2 regions of the Paenibacillus sp. FSL R5-0923 genome follow, and region 2 is predicted to be linked to the other one. Evidence: riboswitches for the same ligand, from Rfam matches in the RefSeq annotation. Region 2 holds a riboswitch; the other holds the start of a gene.
What was found. Region 2 has a riboswitch for glycine ahead of gcvT (glycine cleavage system aminomethyltransferase GcvT). Riboswitches for the same ligand answer to the same signal wherever they lie in the genome.
Positions count from the first base shown of each region.

Region 1: another riboswitch for glycine. It lies ahead of MKX35_RS03730 (amino acid permease); the one in region 2 lies ahead of gcvT (glycine cleavage system aminomethyltransferase GcvT).

Region 1 is NZ_JBBPAT010000001.1:820,347-831,274, forward strand. It holds gene MKX35_RS03685 (hypothetical protein) at 1-322, shown strand, start outside; gene MKX35_RS03690 (carbohydrate ABC transporter permease) at 483-1,265, shown strand; gene MKX35_RS03695 (hypothetical protein) at 1,652-2,140, shown strand; partial or broken gene MKX35_RS31815 (CPBP family glutamic-type intramembrane protease) at 2,153-2,374, shown strand; gene MKX35_RS03700 (formylglycine-generating enzyme family protein) at 2,544-3,320, shown strand; partial or broken gene MKX35_RS03705 (DegV family protein) at 3,584-4,123, shown strand; gene MKX35_RS03710 (AraC family transcriptional regulator) at 4,631-6,343, shown strand; partial or broken gene MKX35_RS03715 (AraC family transcriptional regulator) at 6,607-7,253, shown strand; gene MKX35_RS03720 (hypothetical protein) at 7,414-7,581, opposite strand; gene adhP (alcohol dehydrogenase AdhP) at 7,784-8,800, opposite strand; glycine riboswitch at 8,998-9,078, shown strand; gene MKX35_RS03730 (amino acid permease) at 9,213-10,571, shown strand; gene MKX35_RS03735 (helix-turn-helix domain-containing protein) at 10,727-10,928, shown strand, end outside.
Region 2 is NZ_JBBPAT010000001.1:1,304,872-1,315,799, forward strand. It holds gene MKX35_RS05740 (cation:proton antiporter) at 1-232, shown strand, start outside; gene MKX35_RS05745 (efflux RND transporter permease subunit) at 485-3,499, shown strand; gene gcvPB (aminomethyl-transferring glycine dehydrogenase subunit GcvPB) at 3,678-5,138, opposite strand; gene gcvPA (aminomethyl-transferring glycine dehydrogenase subunit GcvPA) at 5,135-6,487, opposite strand; gene gcvT (glycine cleavage system aminomethyltransferase GcvT) at 6,594-7,706, opposite strand; glycine riboswitch at 7,892-7,990, opposite strand; gene gcvH (glycine cleavage system protein GcvH) at 8,170-8,562, shown strand; gene MKX35_RS05770 (flagellar motor protein MotB) at 9,019-9,855, opposite strand; gene MKX35_RS05775 (flagellar motor protein) at 9,852-10,634, opposite strand; gene uvrB (excinuclease ABC subunit UvrB) at 10,912-10,928, shown strand, end outside.

The DNA.
Region 1 (10,928 bases), 480 kb from region 2:
TCCGGGAGGGCCGATTGAGAATAGAGATTTTTCAAAATTAAAAGGGGTTGTATTTTGGGGATTTAATCTGTTTCTTATCTTACTTGGTGTTATGTCGTTTATCACGTGTTATCTCTTGTTGATTGCACATCCTAATGCGATTTTCATCACGAAAATTATCGCTGTTTTATACTTTATCGTGTACATTATCGATTTAGCTGGTATTTTTCCTAAATCACCGACTAAAATGTCTAAGCCACTTATACTTTTTGAAATCATTAATGGATCAATGGCTGTCTTCCTCTTCCTCTTTGTGACGGCGATTGGGCATATCGGTTCATGAGGACGAGAGCCCGTATCACAAGTAGGGCAAAATTTTTAGAAGCCTTGCGAAATATGAGTAATAGCGTTCGCTGATGGAGGGAGGGCTATGGTAAAAAAAGATTGCTCGTATTCTGAATGGGTTGTTCCTCATCCTCTGCGCATTTACGGCACTTTTTCCGATGCTCCATGTGCTTGCTGTATCATTCAGCAGTAGCCGATCCGTTCTGGCGGGAGAAGTGTTCTTGTGGCCGGTCGAGTTCAATATTAAAGCATTCACGAAGCATTTCGAGACAGGACTGCTGTTTATTGCGATGAGAAATACGATCATTATTACCGTGGTTGGTACAATACTGCAAATGGCAGGGACGACACTTATGGCGTACCCTCTGTCAAAGAAACGTCTCCGGGGACGCAGTGTTTTCCTTCTAATGATTTTATTTACGATGCTGTTTGGCGGTGGTCTGATCCCGATGTTTCTTCTATTGAAGAATTTGCACATCTTGGATACATATTGGGCGATTTGGCTGCCAGGATTAATAAGTGTGTATAATCTGTTTGTAATGAAATCCTTCTTTGAGGGGCTTCCTTCAGAGGTCGAGGAGTCCGCGAAGATTGACGGCGCGAATGATCCCATGATTTTGTGGAAAATCGTATTACTTCTCAGAAAGCCGATCCTAGCAGCATTATCGTTGTTCTACCCTGTAGGATTATGGAACGTATATTCACAAGCTTTGTATTTCTTAAACAACTCGAATCTGATGCCGCTTATGGTGAGATTGTACCAGTTAATTCAGGTAACTTCACTTGACAGCTTGTTGGATAATTCCGAATATAATTTACTCCAACCGGAAAGCATCAAGGCCGCAGCCATCGTTATATCTGTTTTTCCGATCTTATGTGTGTATCCGTTCCTACAAAAATACTTCGTAAAGGGGGTATTGTTGGGGTCTGTGAAGGGATGACGACATTGAATTTAGAACTCACGCAAAGAGGAATCCGCGATATAGGATAATTTTATGATTAGCTAGGTGTCTTGGGGGCGAGTTTTTTACTGACTTTTTCGTGCAGCAAATGCACGGCATTTATTTCTTATCTGCACTAAAATTTATCTCGAAGGGAGGGAATACGATGGATTGGTTGGAGAGAATGAACAGCGCCATGGAATATATAGAAACAAATCTAGCAGACAAAATCTCATTTGATGACATAGCGCAGATCGCCTGTTGTTCTAAAGTCATATTTAGAAGTTTATATCCCCATTGAATAAGGTTGTTTAAGTGATGTATTGACCTTGGGATGGTCCCATAGTTTAAGATTTAGAAGGATTAAATTATTGGGGGAACAGGATATGAATAACGAAAATGAGATCAGAAGCATATGGAAGCTTATAACACTTCACTTATTTCCAGGAATGGCGTTAAGTCTACTTTATCTGTTTTTATTACAAGTGGACAGTTTAACAGGCTATCCTAAGATTGTTGCGTTAGGAATAGCCGGTTTTTTCTCAATAGTGCCTATAGAACTAGGGTGTTTATTTTATGTTGCCAAAAAGGAAACAGGGAATTTCAATATCTTTAAGGTACTGGGCCTAAAAAGTAAGATGAAGGTTAAAGAATATATTGTCTACACTCTTTTATTGCTTTCATTGGTAGGAATACTTATGAAGGCATTAAAACCTTTTTCAAATTACATATTAAATACAGTATTTCATTGGCTTCCAAGTGAGTACAATTATGTCCAGGACATGAGCCTATTCAGTGAAAACTATATCATAATTGCAATAGTAGCAAGCTTTTTCATTATTACACTTATACTACCCATAACGGAGGAACTCTAATTTCGAGGATTTCTACTGGCTCGTATGAAATGGATGGGCAAGCATAGTGTACTGGTCAATCTCGCATTATTTGCGGTTTATCATTTCTGGTCTCCTTGGCTAATAGTCGCAAGAATTGTAGCATTTTTACCACTATTTTATTTGGTATACAAAAAAGATTCTTTGAAGTTGGGAATATTTGTACATTGTTTGGCTAACTTTACAGATGTAATAGCTTTAGTGATGTTATTGTAAACCGTGCCGCAATCCCTTAGACCGCGGCGGTTCGAAGGTTCTGAATGCCAATTCGGCTATGAACTAGTTATCAAAGCATCACTACTAGGAGAATAAATTTACGTACTCTAGATGCAGATTGGTGGATGTAGACTATGGAGAAAATATTGGAGTGAACGGGGGACTTCATATGACATTAGGACAGTACGGAAATAACAGTGAAGGTTTTATCAAAGATATAATGAATATGATGGTACGGATTGAGGGTGGGGTTGTTGAATTACGCGATTATATTAATACGAATAAATGGCTTAGTTCTAACTACACGTTATCAGACCCTGGAAGAGGAAGTGATAGAAAGGTTATTTTATTGAATGAAACAATTGAACCTTTCTATGTAATGAAGTATCCAGTAACACGGCAGTTGTATCATTTTATCATGGATGAAGAAGAAGTAGAACCTGATGCGAGTAACCTGCCAATTACGCAAGTTTCATGGCTAGATACTCTTGTCTTTTGTAACAAATTATCTAGAGTGCTTGACAGAACTGAATGCTACACAATAACAAGGGAAAGTGAGAGCACAATATATAACAAAGAAGCGAATGGATTTCGATTACTATCGGACGCTGAATGGCAGTATGCATGCAAAGCGGGAACCAAGGGATATCGGTATGAAAGAATCGATAAGATTGCGTGGTATAAGGAAAATTCCAACGGTTCAGCCCAGGAAGTTGGGAAAATGCTTTCTAATCCATGGGGACTTTACGATATGATCGGGAATGTTTGGGAATGGTGCTGGGATCTCTATGATACAGACCGATATGGCAACTATAGGGTCTTCCGAGGCGGGAGTTGGGCAGAAGTTGAAAACAACTGTGGTTCTACGGTTAGAAGGAAAAGCATGCCTGATTTCAAGATAGATGACCTTGGTTTTAGAATAGCATTCGGAGCACGAATAGATTAACGAAAATTGCCCTTACTGACAGCGCAGAGAACCGTATCATAAGGAGCAGTAAGTTTTTTTTAGAAAAACTCGCAGGAGCCTGTATTTACAGTATGCGGACCGTAGGAGTGGGGTAGGTCACTCTCTATGGAAAACAATGTGTAAACAGGCTTATGCGAGCTTTTTTATTGTCTACACAATAATTGGATTTGAGTGTGGATGATTAATTCCTATAATCGTGTATAAGCAGAAACTTCTCAGGTAGGAAGCCGAGAAAGCGGCATTTGATTTACTTTATCAGACTAGAGATCAAGAACAGAATCGACAATATCATTGAAGAAATGTCCTTCTATCTGATCCCCGCCAGCCTGGGTCAGCTACACCGCAGTGGGCGGCTCTCCGGCTCTCAGCTTTTGCTGGGCCAGCTGCTGCGGATTCACCTGCTGCTGAAGTTCGATTAGAGAAAAATTGTCGTCGTAGACAAAATCCGTACCTTCATGAAGACGAAGCAAAAGCTGCTGGAGACCATCCATAAGGATATCGGGCGGTACCAGGATGTATGTATTATGCATGCCAACAATATGGAAGAGGCGCTGAGCCTGGAGTCGGCTATTAAGGGAATGTCGCCTTCCGTGCGGACAGAGATCATGACTTTTGTCCCTTTGGTAGGCGCTCATATGGGCGAGGGAACGCTCGCGCTGTCATGGATTAATCGTACAGCCCTGAATAGTATCGCTGTTCAGGATTTAGTACTGGAGCCTGTGCTCAAGGGTTGGTCTCGCCCGGTGAAATTGCTTGCATACACAAACAATGATTGGATTTAGAATTGAGTTGTATGCTAATGATTAAGACAATTGAGAGATCAAAGAAAGGCCCTCACGATTCATTGATAGACGCTTGGACACTTTCGCATGTATTTTTTGGGGACAAGCGTCTTTTGCTTTTGGGACAGACTCCGGAAAAACAGCCGTATGCCTCGCTATTCGCATCCTTATCTCATCCGGCAACACCTTGTTGACAGCGCTAGCCGTATTCGTTATTGTGTTTAGAAACATGATTCAATTGAGAATGATTATCTTTTAGATAATTTAGAGGGAGCTTGCGAATCAGCTATGGACGTTCTGAGACTTATACAAATATGGAACCAGGTGATTATGCGCGTGCTGGATGTGCGGCTAATGCAGACCGGAATCGACAACGATTTGAATCAATACCGATTGCCGGCAAGCGCGTTTTTATTCGCTTTCCAAGGACAAGGTGAGTTGTGGGTTGACGATGAGGTGTGGCTGTGCGATCGTTTTTATGTACTGCACGCCGGCAAAGGCTCTCAGGTGACGGTTCGGAGCCGAGAAGCACTGAACGTATATATCGTACTCTACAAAGCGTCTCTCCCCGCTTCGGCCTCGCACGAATTTCATATGATGATGGAGGAATCCGACCCGTTTCTGGAAAGCTGGGGGTTCCCGCCTGGCGAGCCGCTGGCCATGCTCGAGCTGCTTCAAACGATACGCGACGGTTGGCTTAAATCTGACGACGGATTGACCCGGCTGTCGGCCAAGGGAGACTTTATCCGCTTCGTTCACGCTGTTCTGAGGGAGCGCCTGTTCGGAGCCGGCGAGCCATCCTTATCTGAGCAAGTTATTCGGCATTTGTCCAGGAATTACCGCCAGCCGATCTCGTTTGAAGAGCTTGCTCGGCAATTGAATTACAGCCAACAATACATTTCGCGAAAATGTAAAGAACAGACGGGGCTCAGTCCGCTGGACTACGTCATTCGTTTCCGAATGGAAGATGCGAAGGCTCTGCTGGCTGGCACGATAGCAACGCAACAGGAAATAGCATCGCATGTCGGTTATCCCGACCTCATTTACTTCAGCCGCATGTTCAAAAAGTATGCCGGCATAACGCCGGGTCAATATCGTAAACGATATGGCCAGTTCGTTTCAGATTATGCAAGGAATATGTCACAATCGTCCGTTGTTCCAAGCCGGTTATTACGCTATCCTTTTCATGTGAGTGATATTGATTATCAATTTCAACAGGATGAGGCGAATAAAATGACTAGAGCAACCAGAAGTTTTTATGCAGTGATGCTGTTATGCTTGACCGTGATGTTAACGGCTTGCGGTGGGTCGGTGAACAACGGAGGCGCAACGCACAGCCAGGTTGCCGTCAGCGCTTCTCCAACCGTGATCGCCCAAGAGTCAGAGGCTTTGACATCTTCGGAGATCAAGATCGTCAAGACTGCTTTCGGCGATGTCGAGGTTCCTGCACACCCTCAGCGCGTAGCGGCAATTTCTTATCTCGGCACCGTACTTGCGTTGGATGTCCAGCCGATCGCAGCCGAATCGTTCTTGATGTCGAGTCCTTATCTCGAGGGAATGCTGGACGTGGTGACGGATGTAGGCGACTCGTTAGAGAAGCTGCTGGAACTCAATCCGGATTTAATCATAACGCATAATCCACAGCCTGAGGTAGTCGAGAAATATCAGATGATCGCACCTACAGTATCTGTTCCTTACAATCAGTTTGCATCCATTCAGGAAGAAATGCTGTATTTCGGCGACTTGCTAGATAGACGCGAGGAAGCGGAGAAATGGAACGAACAATTCGAGAAGGAAATTGCAGACATTCGGGAGAAAGTCCAACAAGCCGTTCCCGAAGGAGAGACGCTTTCGATTATGCAAGAGTACGATGGAAACGTGAGCCTTTTTGGTCCGAAGTCGGGACGGGGCGGCCGGCTGATGTATGAAATAATGGGGCTGAAGCCGACGACGACGGTTCCAGGATTTATGCTGGAGGAATCCTACTATGAATTTTCGCTGGAGAAACTTTCGGAGTACATGGGTGATTATTTGATTCTGACGACGGAAGTCAGCTTGGAATCGCTGCAGGCTGATCCGATCTGGGGGTCGCTAGAGCCGATTCGCAACAATAAGGTATTTATATGGACGGAGAACCAATCCTGGTACCGCGACCCGATCGCCGTGAAAAGACAAATCAACGAATTGACCGACTGGATCATCGAGGCAGCGAGTCGGTAACTGCCCAAAGTATGGATTGATCGAACAACGGTAATATAAAATCAGAACTTGCCGGTTCGAAAATTGTGATCGGTGTACAAGATGAAAGCTGAGGACTCAACAAGAGCCATCCCAAATGGGATGGCTCTAAAACTTGCCGTTACAGCCAGCGCGGGGAACCGTATCATAAATAAGGGCAAGTTTTTTGCTGATTTTTTCGTGCAGAAATTGCAAGGTATTCATTTTTTATTTCCGATAAAATTACCTTGAAGGGAGGGAATACGATGGATTGGTTGGACAGGATGAATAGTGCCATGGAATATATCGAAACAAATCTAGCGGACACTATTTCATTTGATGAAATAGCACAGAGAGCCTGTTGCTCTACCTATCATTTTCAAAGAATGTTTCCATTTATTACTGGCGTATCGTTATCGGAGTACATTCGACGTCGACGGTTGACATTGGCGGCATTCGAACTGCAGACAACAGACTCAAAGGTTATTGATGTAGCTATGAAATATGGATATGATTCGCCGGAGGCGTTTGCACGGGCCTTTAAGAATCTTCATGGTATTATGCCGACATCTGCGCGCGATACAGGCGTTTCTCTAAAAGCCTATCCTCGAATGTCCTTTCATATTTCAATAAAAGGGGATGTCGAAATGAATTACCGTATTGAGCATAGAGGTTACCTAAGGGTCTTGAAATTCCGGAGAGATTCACAAAACTTTCTGTCCCAACATTAACGTGGGCGATTTTCCCGGAGCCGTAATGTGATATGCAAAAACTATGGCAACGAATCTATTCTGAGTGGTTTCCGACATCTGAATACGAACAGGTTGAGGGCCCTAGTTTCGAAATGTATTATGGAATGGCGCGGCATGGGAATGTTTCAGGAGAAATCTGGATACCAGTGAAGAAAAAATAACGCTCTTATGTGAGCGAAATGTAGGCGTTAACGAAGATGACAACTGAACAAATCTAGATTAATAAAGGGTCATCCCCACAAAGGATGGCCCTATAACTTGCCGTTACAGACAGCGCGGTGAGCCTTATCATAAGTAGGGCGAAAAAAAGGGAGTGACCACTTAATTTGCCGTCTTATTGACAAAATCAATCTCATTTCTGATCGCTTTATGGGCGTCATTCCACAGGCCCTTTGTCAGGCGAATGCGCAGCAGGCATTTGTTAGGGTCTTCGTCGTTATTGGCTTCGTTATACCAATCGGCGAATATTGTGCGCAGCTTTGTCATCATCTCCGCGTTCTTCTCCCAAATCCATCGCTATTTATAGTTTGGTATTTATTCATTGTTATCATCCTTTTTCATTTTTATTTTACACATCACTCCTTCCCTTCACGGATTCCATTACATTCTCCATGGAACGTTCTAACATTCCGATCACCTCAAATTTTGTGGCTTGTAATAAATATTATGGTAGCATACTTTTTATTATTGATCATTTCGTCATATCAAGGACGATTCGACCATTGATTTTGCCTTCTAACATCAGATCGTAGATCTCATTAATATCTTCTAGTTTACGTGTCTCAATAATGGTTTTGATTTTTCCTTCTGCAGCGAATTGTAATGTTTCTTGTAAATCTTTGCGAGTGCCGACAATCGAACCGACTACCTTTGTTCCGTTTAATACTGTATCAAAGATTGGGACATCCATGGATTCAGGAGGCAGCCCAACCATGACGCAGGTACCGCCGCGGCGAATGGCCCGGTAGGCTTGGTCGAATGCTTTTTTCGCAACCGCTGTACAAACGACACCATGCACTCCGCCGATTTCTTTTTGAATCCAGTCTGCCGCATCTTCTTTTAATGCATTTACGGTTTTGTCTGCGCCAAGCTGTTTGGCAAGCTCCATCTTTTCATCCGACGTGTCGATGGCCACTACGTTCATTCCCATCACCTTTGCATATTGTACACCAAGATGACCCAATCCTCCGACGCCGAAAATGGCTACCCATTCACCTGGCTTTACACCTGATACTTTCAAAGCTTTATAGGTCGTAACGCCAGCGCAAAATAAAGGTGCCGCTTCGATGAAGCTTAGATTATCAGGAACCTTCACTACATAATCGGCAGCTGCCACACAATATTCTGCATATCCGCCATCTACGGAATATCCGGAATTTTGCTGATCGAGACAAAGAGTCTCTCTTCCTGTAAGACAATACTCACAATGACCGCAGGCTGAGTACAGCCATGGAATTCCTACTCGGTCTCCTACCTTTAAGTGTGTAACTCCTTCACCTATTTCTTCAATAATCCCAACGCCTTCATGTCCGGGAATAAGAGGGAGTTTCGGTTTGACGGGCCAATCGCCATGAGCAGCATGCAAATCAGTATGACACACTCCGCACGCGTGAATATGGACAAGGATTTCTTTGTGTCCGGGTTTTGGTTTAGGTACGTCTTGTAGCTCTAACTTTTCTTTGAATTTCTTTACTATAGCGGCTTTCATTAGCATACTCCTTTAGTTTTTTGCTTTTCAAAAAGTAGTATGTTCATGAGGCTAACTTTAAATTCTTGAGACTTTTATCACTGATTAACACTCACATCACAAGTAATATGTTAGAATATCAGAACAGCTTTACTGCGTTACCGCTTTATCAACTTCATAATTCACGAGCTATGATGGCTAAGGATTACACTTTAGCTGGAGCAGCTTCTGGAGAGACTGCGGAAATTCCGCGGCGCCGAAGGGTTCACAATCTCAGGCAAAAGGACAGAAGAGTACTGAATATGTATTTGTCATGCTGATCGCCATCAGTAGGGCGAATATTATTTGATATTCTTACGATCTGGGAGATTGGATGACATCCAATCTCTCTTTTTTTATTCCAATTTATTGTACTCACAAGGGGGAACTAGGTATGGCACAACCAGAATTAAAGAGAGAGCTGGCTAATCGGCATGTTCAGCTTATTGCTATTGGCGGCACCATTGGTACAGGATTATTCTTGGGATCAGGCAAGGCGATAGAGAAGGCAGGCCCATCCATTATGATCACGTATTTAATCGTGGGTATTGCTGTGTTTTTTGTGATGAGAGCACTGGGAGAACTCCTATTATCTAAAGCGGGCTATCAATCGTTTACGGATATTGCTGAAGACTACCTTGGATCACGGGTCGCATTCATTACTGGTTGGACCTATTGGTTTTGCTGGATCATGACGGCTATGGCTGATGTCATTGCTGTTGGCGTATATGTACAGTACTGGTTTGATATCCCGCAGTGGGTTCCTGCCATCGCCTGTCTAGTCGTGTTATTAGGACTTAATCTATTAACTGTAAAGAGCTTTGGGGAACTCGAATTTTGGTTTGCTTTAATTAAGGTAATTACGATTCTCGCCTTGATTGGTCTTGGGGTCATTTTACTGATCATAGGGTTTAAGACGGATGCAGGATCGGTGACGGTACGAAACCTATGGGAGCATGGGGGATTTTTTCCGAACGGCATATCAGGCTTCTTATTTTCTTTTCAAATGGTTGTATTTGCTTATGTCGGTGTGGAATTGGTGGGGGTGTCGGCAGCGGAAACAGCGGATCCGGAGAAAAATATTCCATCGGCAATTAATAAAATTCCTTTACGGATTCTATTCTTCTATGTTGGTGCGCTTTTCGTCCTGCTATGCATAAATCCTTGGACGGAGCTCAGTCCGGCAGAGAGTCCTTTTGTAAAAACCTTTACTTTAGTAGGGATTCCAATTGCCGCAGGGATTATTAATTTTGTCGTATTAACTTCAGCCGCTTCTGCTTGTAATAGTGGGATGTTTTCGACAAGCCGAATTCTCTATAATTTGAGCAGAAACGATCAGGCGTCACCTAATTTGGGTAAACTAAATAAAAACCATGTACCAGCCAACTCGTTATTCATTTCTACAATTGTCATATCTGTAGGGGCTCTTTTGAGTAAACTTATTCCGGAACAGGCTTTTGGAATCGTGACAACGATAAGCGCCATTTGTTTTATATGGGTGTGGGGCATTGTTCTCATCTGCCATATTAAGTACAAGAAAACCCGGCCAGACTTACAGGCGAGATCGAAATTCAAAGCACCGTTCACACCGGCTATTAATTATATTGTCTTAACCTTGTTCGCTGGGATACTGATCATCATGTTATTCGCTGGAGAGACACGCCCGGCTCTATTATGTACTCCGTTATGGTTTATTTTATTATTCATCCTGTATTCGATTAGAAGTAAAAAGGGGAAAAGTAATCAAGCTTGAGTGAGACCAACATTAAGTAGCGGCAAGCGAAGACCTTTCACAAGTCTAGTGTTGATCGCAACTTAGGGTTGCGGGGCTGCAACTAAAGCGTTCTTTACTTCTGCATACGATTAATCCAATATAGGCTTAAGAATTGCAGAAAGGTAGTTGCTGCTATGATCTTTGGGGAGAAGTTAAAAGCGGAAAGAAATAAAAAAAGTTGGTCACAAGAAGAACTGGCCGAGAAGCTGTTTGTAAGCCGACAGTCGGTTTCGAAATGGGAGAATGGTCAAAACTACCCAAGCATTGAAATCATTATTAAAATAAGCGATCTTTTTGGGGTAACTATCGATGAGTTACTAAGAAGTGACGAGGAGT
Region 2 (10,928 bases):
TCTGGGGGCGCGTCTTACAGGATTTAATAACCATTCGTCGCTTATTATTGGTTCAGGGATGATTTCGCGGGGTGAGGTTGCATTGATCATCGCGGCAACAGGTCTGCAAAGCGGATTGTTGCAGCAGCAGTATTTTACTTCCGTAATTATTGTTGTCATTGTAACTACACTTGTAACACCACCACTCTTAAAATATATGTTCCGCGATCCAGTGCGCGCTAAACAAAAATAATAATCATAGCAAAAGGGTGTCTCGAAAGCCATTTTACATGGCTTTTGGGGTGCTCTTTTTTTGTTTGCTCTAATTCCCTATCCTTCGGAAGGAGAAAGCCCCCCGTCTTAAGACTGAGTATAAAACCAGCCGTAGGGCTGTTTTGACTTCGACCAAAAATGTCTAAACTAAATCTCGGGATGGAAAATAATACATAATGGGGCAGTCATAAGATGAGTACCAGAAATATACGGGGTGGAAGGGGAAACGATAATGAAATGGTTAACCAAATGGTCGTTCGGTAACAAGGCGGCGGTAGGGCTTTTAGTGGTAATGGCGCTTGTAGTGGGAGGGCTGAGCTACACTTCGCTACCGATGGAATTTATGCCAGAGGCAGATAATCCACAAGTGACTGTAACGGTGCTCGGTCCGGGTCAAGATGCCCATGCAATGGAGACGAAGGTTACGAAGCCGATTGAGGCTGGGGCCGCTTTTGTAAAGGGAAAGAAAGAAATACTGTCCACTTCCGGAGACGGATACGCACAGGTGAATATTTTTTATGACTCAAAAACAAATATGAAGGATGCAGCTGGGGAGGTGCAAAAGGTTGTAGATTCGTTGCAGTTCCCTGAAGGGGTGATGGCCCCTTTTGTACTTCAACTGAATACTTCCATGATTCCCGTGTCGCAGGTCACCCTTTCGTTTGACGAAGGTCTGACTAAAGAAAACCTTAAGCTTGCGGAAGAAACGATCATTCCAGAGATGCAACAAGCAGAAGGTGTAGCCAACGTCGCCTTATATGGGAAAGTAACACCGCAAGTGCGGGTGAAGCTAGATCCAAAATTAATGGCTGAGAAAGGAATTACGACACCTCAAGTACTAGGGTTACTTCAGGGACGTAATGTATCGGCATCTCTTGGAGAGCAGACGATTGGTGGTCAGACAGGTAACGTTAATGTGGTTTCTACAATTGATAGTATCGATACTCTAAAAAAGCTACCCGTATCCTCGGGTGTTAAGCTACAGGATATTGCTGTCATCGAATTGAAGGAAGATCAAGAGAGCGTTAGCCGCTCGAATGGGAAAGATGTTCTTTTCGCCATAGTAACCAAAGAAGCTAATGCGAATGCAGTAAGTGTCGGAGATCATATACAGGATACCGTAGCACATATTAACAAAACCATTCCAAATGCAGAGGCAGCGGTCGTATTCAGCACATCAGATATGGTGGTTACCTCGGTCAATAGTATGATGCGTGAAGTATTGCTGGGCGCGCTGTTCGCGACGATCGTAATTTTACTGTTCCTACGCAACCTGCGGGCAACCCTGATTACGGCGGTTTCTATTCCGCTTTCACTAGCGGTTACCTTATATCTGCTTGATATATCCGGCATAAGTCTGAATATTATCACGCTCGGAGGTGTGGCCGTTGCGGTCGGTCGCTTGGTTGATGATAGTATCGTAGTGATTGAGAACATTTACCGTAGGCTGCAAAAAGAACCCTTCTCCCGTGAAATGATTATAAGCGCAACTGGGGAAGTGGCTAGAGCGATTACTTCATCTACGATTGCAACGGTAGCGGTATTTCTGCCGATGGGTCTTCTGCGTGGTAGTTTACAGGCGTTCCTACTTCCGTTTGCCTTAACGGTCACGTATTCACTGTTAACTTCACTCGTTGTAGCTTTGACGGTGGTTCCGCTGTTAAGCTCATGGCTGCTGAGAAGAACTTCAATGAAAGAACACGAGCCGTCTAAATGGTTCACCCGATTCCTCGATTGGAATTTGCGCCGGAAATGGATTACTTTATCGCTAGGTCTTCTCCTTCTGATTGGCTCTATCGCTGCTTATGTGACTATGCCAAAAGGTGCGCTTGATGCTTCAGATGCCAGCTATGTCTCTGTTCAGTTGAATTATCCGAAGGATGTTCCTGTCAAAGAGATTTTAGAAAAAGGAAAGCAGTTAGAGCAAGATTTGATGAAACAGCCTGAAGCGGAAACGGTGATCATGCAATCAGGGAACAGTGCAGATGCGGCCCAGTGGGGGTCCGTCAGCTCGGAGACCTTAGTGGACTATACCGTTGTGATGAAAAAAGGTGCGGATGCGCAAGGCTTCATCGATCATGTCCGTGATGTGAAGGATTCCTACGCTGGGGCAACACTTGTTGCTAATCAAATGAGTATGATGGGTTCAAGCTCCACTAGCGAATATATTGATATCGTGGGTGATAATCTTACAGATATTACTGCTGTTGCAGCAGAAGTTACGAATAAGTTGAAGACTGTGGAGGGGATTCAGAAGGTCAGTAGCAACATGGAGGATACCAAACCTGTCTTTACATTTAAGGTAGATCCAGCACAGACGAATGCACAAGAAATTACCATGCAATTGTCGGCTATGCTGAATCCGATTCCTATGGGGCAAATCGAACTGGACGGTACACCTGCGGGAGTAGTGTTAGATCCTATAGCTGAGCCAAAGTCGGAGCAAGATTTAAAAGCAATGAAGCTCATGACTGCTGAAGGTCCAAAGCCGTTGTCTCAACTAGCAACCTATGAGGTTCGGAATGAACCAGCACTGTTGTTCCATAAAGATGGGAAGCCATATGCGAGAATTACAGCGGAAGTGGATCCGAAGAAGGTGTCTGAAATCGGAGCAGATATTAAAAAGCAAACCGATAGTCTTACCCTTCCAAAGGGTGTGACTCTATTTGCAGGCGGAGCCTCGGTTGATCAGTCAGAGGATTTCGCTGACCTTGGTATGACAGCGCTGATCTCCATCGGGTTGGTGTATCTGATCATGGTCCTAACCTTCAAAACCCTTCGTGCTCCGCTGGCAATCATGTTCTCCTTGCCTTTGGCTGCGATTGGGGCGATTGTTGGACTGATCGTATCCGGCGTAACACCTGATTTCACTGCCCTGTTCGGGGCTCTGATGCTAATTGGTATCGTCGTCACGAATGCGATTGTGCTTATCGACCGTATTAAGCAGAATGAAACGCATATGGGTATTCGCGAAGCCATTCTGGAAGCGGCCGGAACACGGATGCGCCCGATTCTGATGACGGCTATTGCTACCATTTGCGCCATGACTCCACTGCTGTTCGGCCATGCCGAGATGGGCAGCATCGTCTCGCAAAGCTTGGCGATTGTGGTCATCGGTGGCTTGACCGCGGCAACGCTGCTTACGCTGGTTGTGGTTCCAGCGATTTACGAGCTGTTCTACTTCCGTAAATCGGCTAAGGAGCGCAAGGGCGTAGTGAAAGTAGAAACTCCGACGCATGGTGCGTAATATCAAAAAGTTATAGTGATAAACAACTGAAACAGGCCCTTCTCAGACATTTTTAATGATGCTGGGAAGGGCCTGATGATTTAGAGGATGAGAACTTTTCGTGTAGTTGGACAGTGCGAAAAGCAGGCCGACGATACTTGGTATCGTGGCCTGCGTTTTTAATACTACTCATTAGCTGTTAACCGCAAGAACAATTCAATACCGGCTTACGCGCAGCCTGTGTCTCATCCAATCGGCTAATTTCTGTGGTATGAGGTGCGTTGATTACGATTTCCGGTGTCTCCTGCGCTTCTTTTACGATCTGGATCATCGTATTAATGAAGCCGTCGAGCGTTTCTTTACTTTCCGTTTCCGTCGGCTCGATCATCATACATTCCTCAACAGTCAGAGGGAAGTACACGGTTGGCGGATGGTAGCCGAAGTCGAGTAATCGTTTAGCAACGTCTAAGGTGCGTACACCATACTGCTTGAGGTTTTTGCCGGACATTACGAATTCATGTTTACATACGCCCGGATATGGGATTTCAAAATATGGCGCCAGACGGTGCATCATATAGTTCGCATTCAGCACGGCATTTTCGGATACCTCACGCAGTCCGTCTGGACCATAGGTGCGGATATAGGCGTAGGCACGAACGAGAATACCAAAGTTGCCGTAAAAAGCTTTCACGCGTCCAATCGATTCAGGTCCGCCGAAGTCGATTGAGAAGCTGCTATCTTCGTTTTTCACCACAGTTGGTTGTGGTAGGAACGGAATCAAGATGGATTTTACGCCGACAGGTCCGGCTCCAGGGCCACCACCGCCGTGCGGGGTGCTCATTGTCTTATGCAAGTTCAGATGCACAACGTCAAAGCCCATGTCGCCAGGGCGGGTAATGCCCATAATGGCATTGGAGTTGGCTCCATCATAATAGAGTAAGCCGCCTGCTTCGTGCACGATCTCAGCAATCTCGACGATTTGGGTCTCAAACAAGCCGAGTGTGCTTGGGTTAGTCAGCATCAGCGCGGCTGTATCGCTGCCGACGGCCGCTCTTAACGCATCAAGATCGACCATCCCTTTATCTGTGGAAGGGATCGTGATCGTTTCAAGTCCTGCTGCTGAAGCACTAGCAGGATTGGTGCCGTGCGAGGAATCCGGCACGATAACCTTCGTGCGGGTCTCGCCGCGGCTTTCATGATAGGCGCGGATCATCATGAGACCGGTCCATTCACCATGAGCACCTGCGGCAGGCTGTAAAGATACAGCATCCATGCCGGTTAGTGCAGACAAGTCGTTTTGTAGGGTATACATTAATTCCAGTGCGCCTTGAATACTTTCTTCCGGCTGGTACGGGTGGATCTTAGCTAGGCCTACGATGCGGGCAACATCTTCATTGATTTTAGGATTGTATTTCATCGTACATGAACCGAGTGGATAGAAGCCGTTATCTACCCCAAAGTTGCGGCGTGACAAGGAAGTGTAATGGCGAATGACGTCCACTTCGGATACTTCTGGAAGCACGACGGGTTCGCTACGGAGTAAACCTGATGGAATCAGAGCTTCCAATGTTTCTTCCTGCGGCACATCGCATATTGGCAAGGAATAGGCCGAACGGCCGGGACGGCTTAATTCAAAAATTAGACTTTGCTCCGGTTTCATAAACAGCCCTCCAGTGCGCTAGCGAATTGGTCGATTTCGTTTTTGCTTCTTTTTTCCGTAATGGCTACCAGCATTTGTCCAGCAAGTTCAGGATAATCACGGCCCAGATCATAACCGCCTAAATAACCTTCCTTCAGCAGCTTCGAATTAATTGCACTTACGCTGCTTCCTTCCGGAAGCTTCACGACAAACTCGTTAAAGAATGGGGAGGAAAAGGTAAGTTCAGCCCCTGTCAGTTCGCTTAGTTTATTAGCGGCGTAATGGCTTTTACGAATGTTCAGCTCGCCTACTTCACGCATCCCTTCTTTACCCATTACGGACAGGTAGACGGATGCGCAGAGTGCGAGCAGCGCCTGATTGGAGCAAATATTCGATGTCGCTTTTTCACGACGGATATGCTGTTCACGAGCTTGGAGTGTCAGAACGAAGCCGCGTTTACCGTTACGGTCAACAGTTTGACCAACGATACGACCTGGCATGCGGCGCATTAAATGCTCTGCTACAGCGAAGAATCCACAGGTTGGTCCGCCGAGGGAAGCTGGAATACCGAGTGGCTGAGCGTCACCGACTACGATGTCGGCTCCGAGCTTACCTGGTGTTTCTAGTACGCCAAGAGCGATCGGATTTGCACTGACGACGAACAACCCTTTAACAGCATGGATCAGCGGTTCAACGGAGCTAAGATCTTCGATGCTGCCAAAGAAGTTAGGCGATTGCATCAGTACTGCAGCCGTATTACCATCAATGGCCTCAGCAAGCTTAGCCTGATCGGTAACACCGTCTCTATAGTCAATCTCCACTACCTCAAGACCCCAAGCATTAGCTGATGTGCGTAACACTTGGCGCGCTTCAGGATGAACGGTGCGGGAGACAATTAATTTTTTGCGTTTGGTAGCACCAGCTGCGAGGACGGCTGCTTCGGATAATGCGGTTGCGCCATCATACATGCTGGCATTGGCTACTTTCATACCGGTTAGTTCGCAAATGTAGGATTGGAATTCGAAGATCGCTTGCAGTTCGCCTTGGCTGATCTCCGGTTGATAAGGGGTGTAAGCAGTGTAGAATTCTGAACGGGAAATGACATGGTTGATCACCACAGGGATGTGATGGTCGTATAATCCGGCGCCGAGGAAGCTGGCGTGCGAATCGAAGTCAGCATTTCGGTCAGCGAGACCTTTCATGTGACGTAGCAGGGCGTACTCATCGAGTGGTTCAGACATCGGCATAGTGCCTTGATAACGGACGGCTTCAGGGATATCGGAAAACAGCTCATCTATGGACTGAATCCCGACGGTTTCCATCATCTCTACGCGGTCCTGTGCTGTCATGGGCAGATAACGGTGCTTCATTAAGGTTTCACTCCTTGGCTTTTTTAAAATATAAGAAAGTACAATTTTCACGCTATACTTTATCCTTCTATTTCTCGCTTAAAAGCTAACCGTCCTAATAAGGACGCTAAAGGCGTTTATACTTGTAAAAAGGGGCCTTAATCACGACAGCTTTAAGCTGCTTGCCGCGTATCTCTACGAAAACCTCTGTGCCTATTTCACTATAAGCTGTATCAAGCAAAGCTAATCCCAGGTTGCGTTTCAGCGTTGGAGATTGGGTTCCGGTTGTGACCTCTCCGATTTTGATGCCGTCCGCATAGACTGGGTAATGGGAGCGTGGAATGCCTCGATCAATCATTTCTAGACCGACAAGACGGCGGGGGAGACCCGCTTCTTTTTGCTGTATCAACGCATCGCGTCCGATGAAATCTGCTTTGTCCAGCTTTACGAAAAACTGAATCCCTGCTTCAAGAGGAGTGATGTCAGCCGACAGCTCCTGACCGTACAGTGGCAATTTTGCCTCGAAACGAAGCGTATCCCGTGCGCCCAGTCCAGCAGGTGTTAATCCGTGAGGAGAGCCAGCTGCGAGAAGGCCGTTCCATAACGTCGCTGCCCCATCCAGCGGAGCATAAATTTCGAAGCCATCTTCACCGGTATAACCCGTACGGGAGATCAGTACTTCTACACCGCAGACGGTTGCGCGTTCGATGAAGTGGAAAGGCTTGAGCGTTGAGATCGGTGCATCAGTAACTTCTGCGAGTATGGTCTCTGCCAGCGGACCTTGCAAGGCGAGCAAAAGCGTCTCGTCAGAGACATTAGTGAGTGTGACTTCACCGAATTCAGAGGTCAGATGCTCTTGCAGCCACTGGAAGTCCTTATCGATGTTGGAGGCATTTACGACGAGCATATAACGGCCTTCACTTAGTCGATACACGAGTAAATCGTCGACCACCCCGCCGTTTGGATAACAGAGCAGCGTATATTGTGCCGCACCATCGGTAAGGCGGCTGACATCGTTGGTCGTCATTTTTTGTAAAAAGGCTTCAGCGCCGCTTCCGATCACCATGAATTCACCCATATGCGATACATCGAACAGTCCAGCCTGCTGGCGAACAGCCTCATGCTCCTTCACGATACCTGTAAACTGTACTGGCAGCTCCCAGCCGCCAAAATCAATGCACCTGGACTCCGCATATGCGGAATAGAGATCATAAAAAGGCGTTCTTTTCAAAGCATCCATGTCGTCACTCCCCTAGTCTGATTACATACGAAAAAAAGGACAGGCAGAAGCAATCATGCATAAATGCACTAATCGCTTTCTGCTCTGTCCTTTGTACCTGAGAGTTACCCTGCGTAACTAACATGCAAGTTTCCCCGTTGGTGACCTGACGCACTCAGCCTCGCGTCTGATGCTCTCCAGAGGTACGTCCGACAAAGGTCCTTTTGCCTGAGAGATTCACCCCTGTTAGGGCTTACTCCTTCGGCGCCGTCTTCAAGTGAGACAGTCTCTCCCTATGCCATCATCCGCAACTGTATTTGTTTCTTATGTCTCCATTAAACGGGTATAGGAGGGCGCTGTCAACAAGAAAAAGTCAAAAAAACGACAAATTTATTTTACTTTTAGTAATATTGACATTATGCTCCGCGATCACTTAGGCTATAACTAAATTTAGAATTCCAATTTGGAAATGAGGCGGCTTGAAATGAGTGAAGTTTTAGATAACCTTCTTTACAGCGAAGAGCATGAGTGGGCACAGCAAGTGGAAGGACGCGTAGTACGTGTTGGGATTACGGATCATGCTCAGCATTTGTTAGGCGATATCGTATTTGTGGAATTTCCTGAAGTGGGTTCGGCCATTTCAGCTGGCGACAGCGTAGGCAGTATCGAATCCGTTAAGACCGTATCGGAACTCTATTCACCCGTCTCTGGGAAGGTTACCAAGATTAATGATGGTTTAGAAGCTAGTCCAGAGCTAATTAATGATAAGCCGTATGGTGAAGGTTGGATTTTTGAAATTGAAGTGGACGGAGAGTATGCTGATGCTGTAAAAGGACTGCTAGATGCAGCTGGATATCGTGCATTGGTAGGAGAGTAATTGGGATTTTTCACTGTATATTAATTTCACCGCATGTGATATTTGTAGCAGCAAGTTTCTGTTTTTGGGGACTTGCTGTTTGGTGTTTTTATATAAATAGCGGTCGGGATCTTTGAGTTAAATCCTGGGACTCTTTAGAATTATGGGATTTTATTTAAAAGCGAATCTACTGATTGTGGAATTAGGGAAAACCTCCCTTATTTTAGACGAATATAGCGTGACACAAAGGGTTTTAGGGAATTCCTCCCTAAAATTTCGGTGAAAAGCGCTATTTCTGAGTAAATAGGGTATTAATCAGGGAGGAATTCCCTAATTCTGCGCCTGGACAAGGGAATAGGCAGATAATCAGGGAGTATTTCCGTAATAAATAGTGGCGAGCCCATTTTGGTATGTTGATAAGCAGATTCGCTCCCGCACAGGCCTAGCTACTGTAACTAGCTCTGAGTAAAACATTTTTTAGGCACCCTCTTGAAGCTGCCGCAGCACAATGATCTCTACACGGCGGTTCTTTTGCTTACCTGCAGCTGATGTGTTCTCCGCGGTGGGCTGGGTATCAGCATACCCTGCATATTGAAAATTGTCGGGGTTCAACCCTTCATGATCTAAGAAAAAGCGAAGCACTGACAGCGCACGAGCACCAGATAGCTCCCAGTTGTCGTTATAGTGAGAAGCCGAAGATACTGGCGTATTATCGGTATGTCCTTCAATGCTGATCTTTGCGCCGATATCGCTGAATAATCCAGATAACTGCTGAAGAGCAGGCAGGGCTGGAGACTTCAGATCTGCCTTACCTATATCGAAGAGAAAACGGTCACTGAGTGTGATTTCTATCCCCTGCGGTTTGTCGGCAACAAAAATTTGTTCTCCGAGATTATTTTCCTCTACATAGTTCGTAATCACACCCATTAATTCAGCAAGTTTAGCCTCTTGTTCTCGAAAAGCAAGTTCACGTGCCGAAGGTGTTTCGTTCTCCGTTTGTTCAGCAGATCCATCATTCGGTCTCGCAGTTGCAGCTGCATTCCCATTCCCGTCTGTACTTTCCGGTTTGTTCTCAGTTGATTTCCCAGCATCTAAAATGCCGTTCCCACCCTCAAGGACAGTGCTGCCAGATTTGAAGGTCTCGGATAACGAGCCTGTCACGATGTTATATTTGTCAGTATCCAGGCTGCTCATCGCATACAATATAACGAAAAAAATAAGTAAAAGTGTAATTAGATCAGCATAAGTAATCATCCAACGGTCGCGGCTTTCCCGAGTCTCTACACGCCGCTTGCGCCGGTCTCTTTGTCTCATAGAAGACCTCTAGTTTCCGCACGGTCATTCGTGTCCGTGTCTGAGATGAATGAGTTCAGTTTTTTACGCACCAGCAAGGGGTGATCCCCGTTCTGCAAAGAAAGAATGCCGACGAGCAGCATTTCCATACTATGTAGCTGGCTTTGACTGCGGGATTTGATTTTGGAAGCGATGGGTAAAAATATTAAATTAGCGATGGCAACACCGTACAATGTTGCGGTAAATGCCACTGCGATAGATGTGCCCAGATTTGACGGATCTGTAAGGTTGCCAAGTACACGGATGAGCCCCATCACCGTCCCGATAATTCCCATCGTTGGTGCATATCCACCTGCAGCTTCAAAAATCTTAGCATAGTTCTCATGCTTCAATTCTTTAGCATCCATTTCTAATTCAAGGATCTGTCTTACCTGCTCAGGATCAGTGCCGTCGACAATAAGAAGTAGACCTTCACGTGTAAAAGGGTCCGGATGTTCTTCAGCTTGTTTTTCTAACATTAGAACGCCGCCGCGACGGGCCACGGTTGCCATTGCAATAAGTTCTTCTGCTTTTTCTACATCACGATCAGGGTTGCTACCGAAAGCCATGCGTAATGCTGTTGGAATGGAGCGCAGCTTAGATGCCGGGAAACTGATCATAACGGCGGCAAACGTACCCCCGAACACAATCAAAGCTGCATTAAGCTGCAGCAGTCCTGAGAGGCTTCCGCCTTCCCAGAGATAGCCGCCGATTAACGCAGCCAGTCCAGCCAATAGGCCGATTATTGAGGTAATATCCATGCTTCAAGCTCCTAACATTTCTATGTATTATGGTTTGCAACGATCTAGGCAACACTGTATAATGAACGGGAACACATATTCTTATCTTCCATATTTTTTAATTATAAGAAAGTATAAGTTTCACGTTATACTTTAATCCTTATAATTCTCGCACAAACGCTTAACGTCTTTTAGAGACGCCAAAGGCGTTTTAGCTTGCCATCGTATGGAGAGAGAACATTCAGACAACAATTATAATATATTAATCTAGTTTAGACGATAGAGGGGAGACGGGCAAATGAGTGATATTGTCGT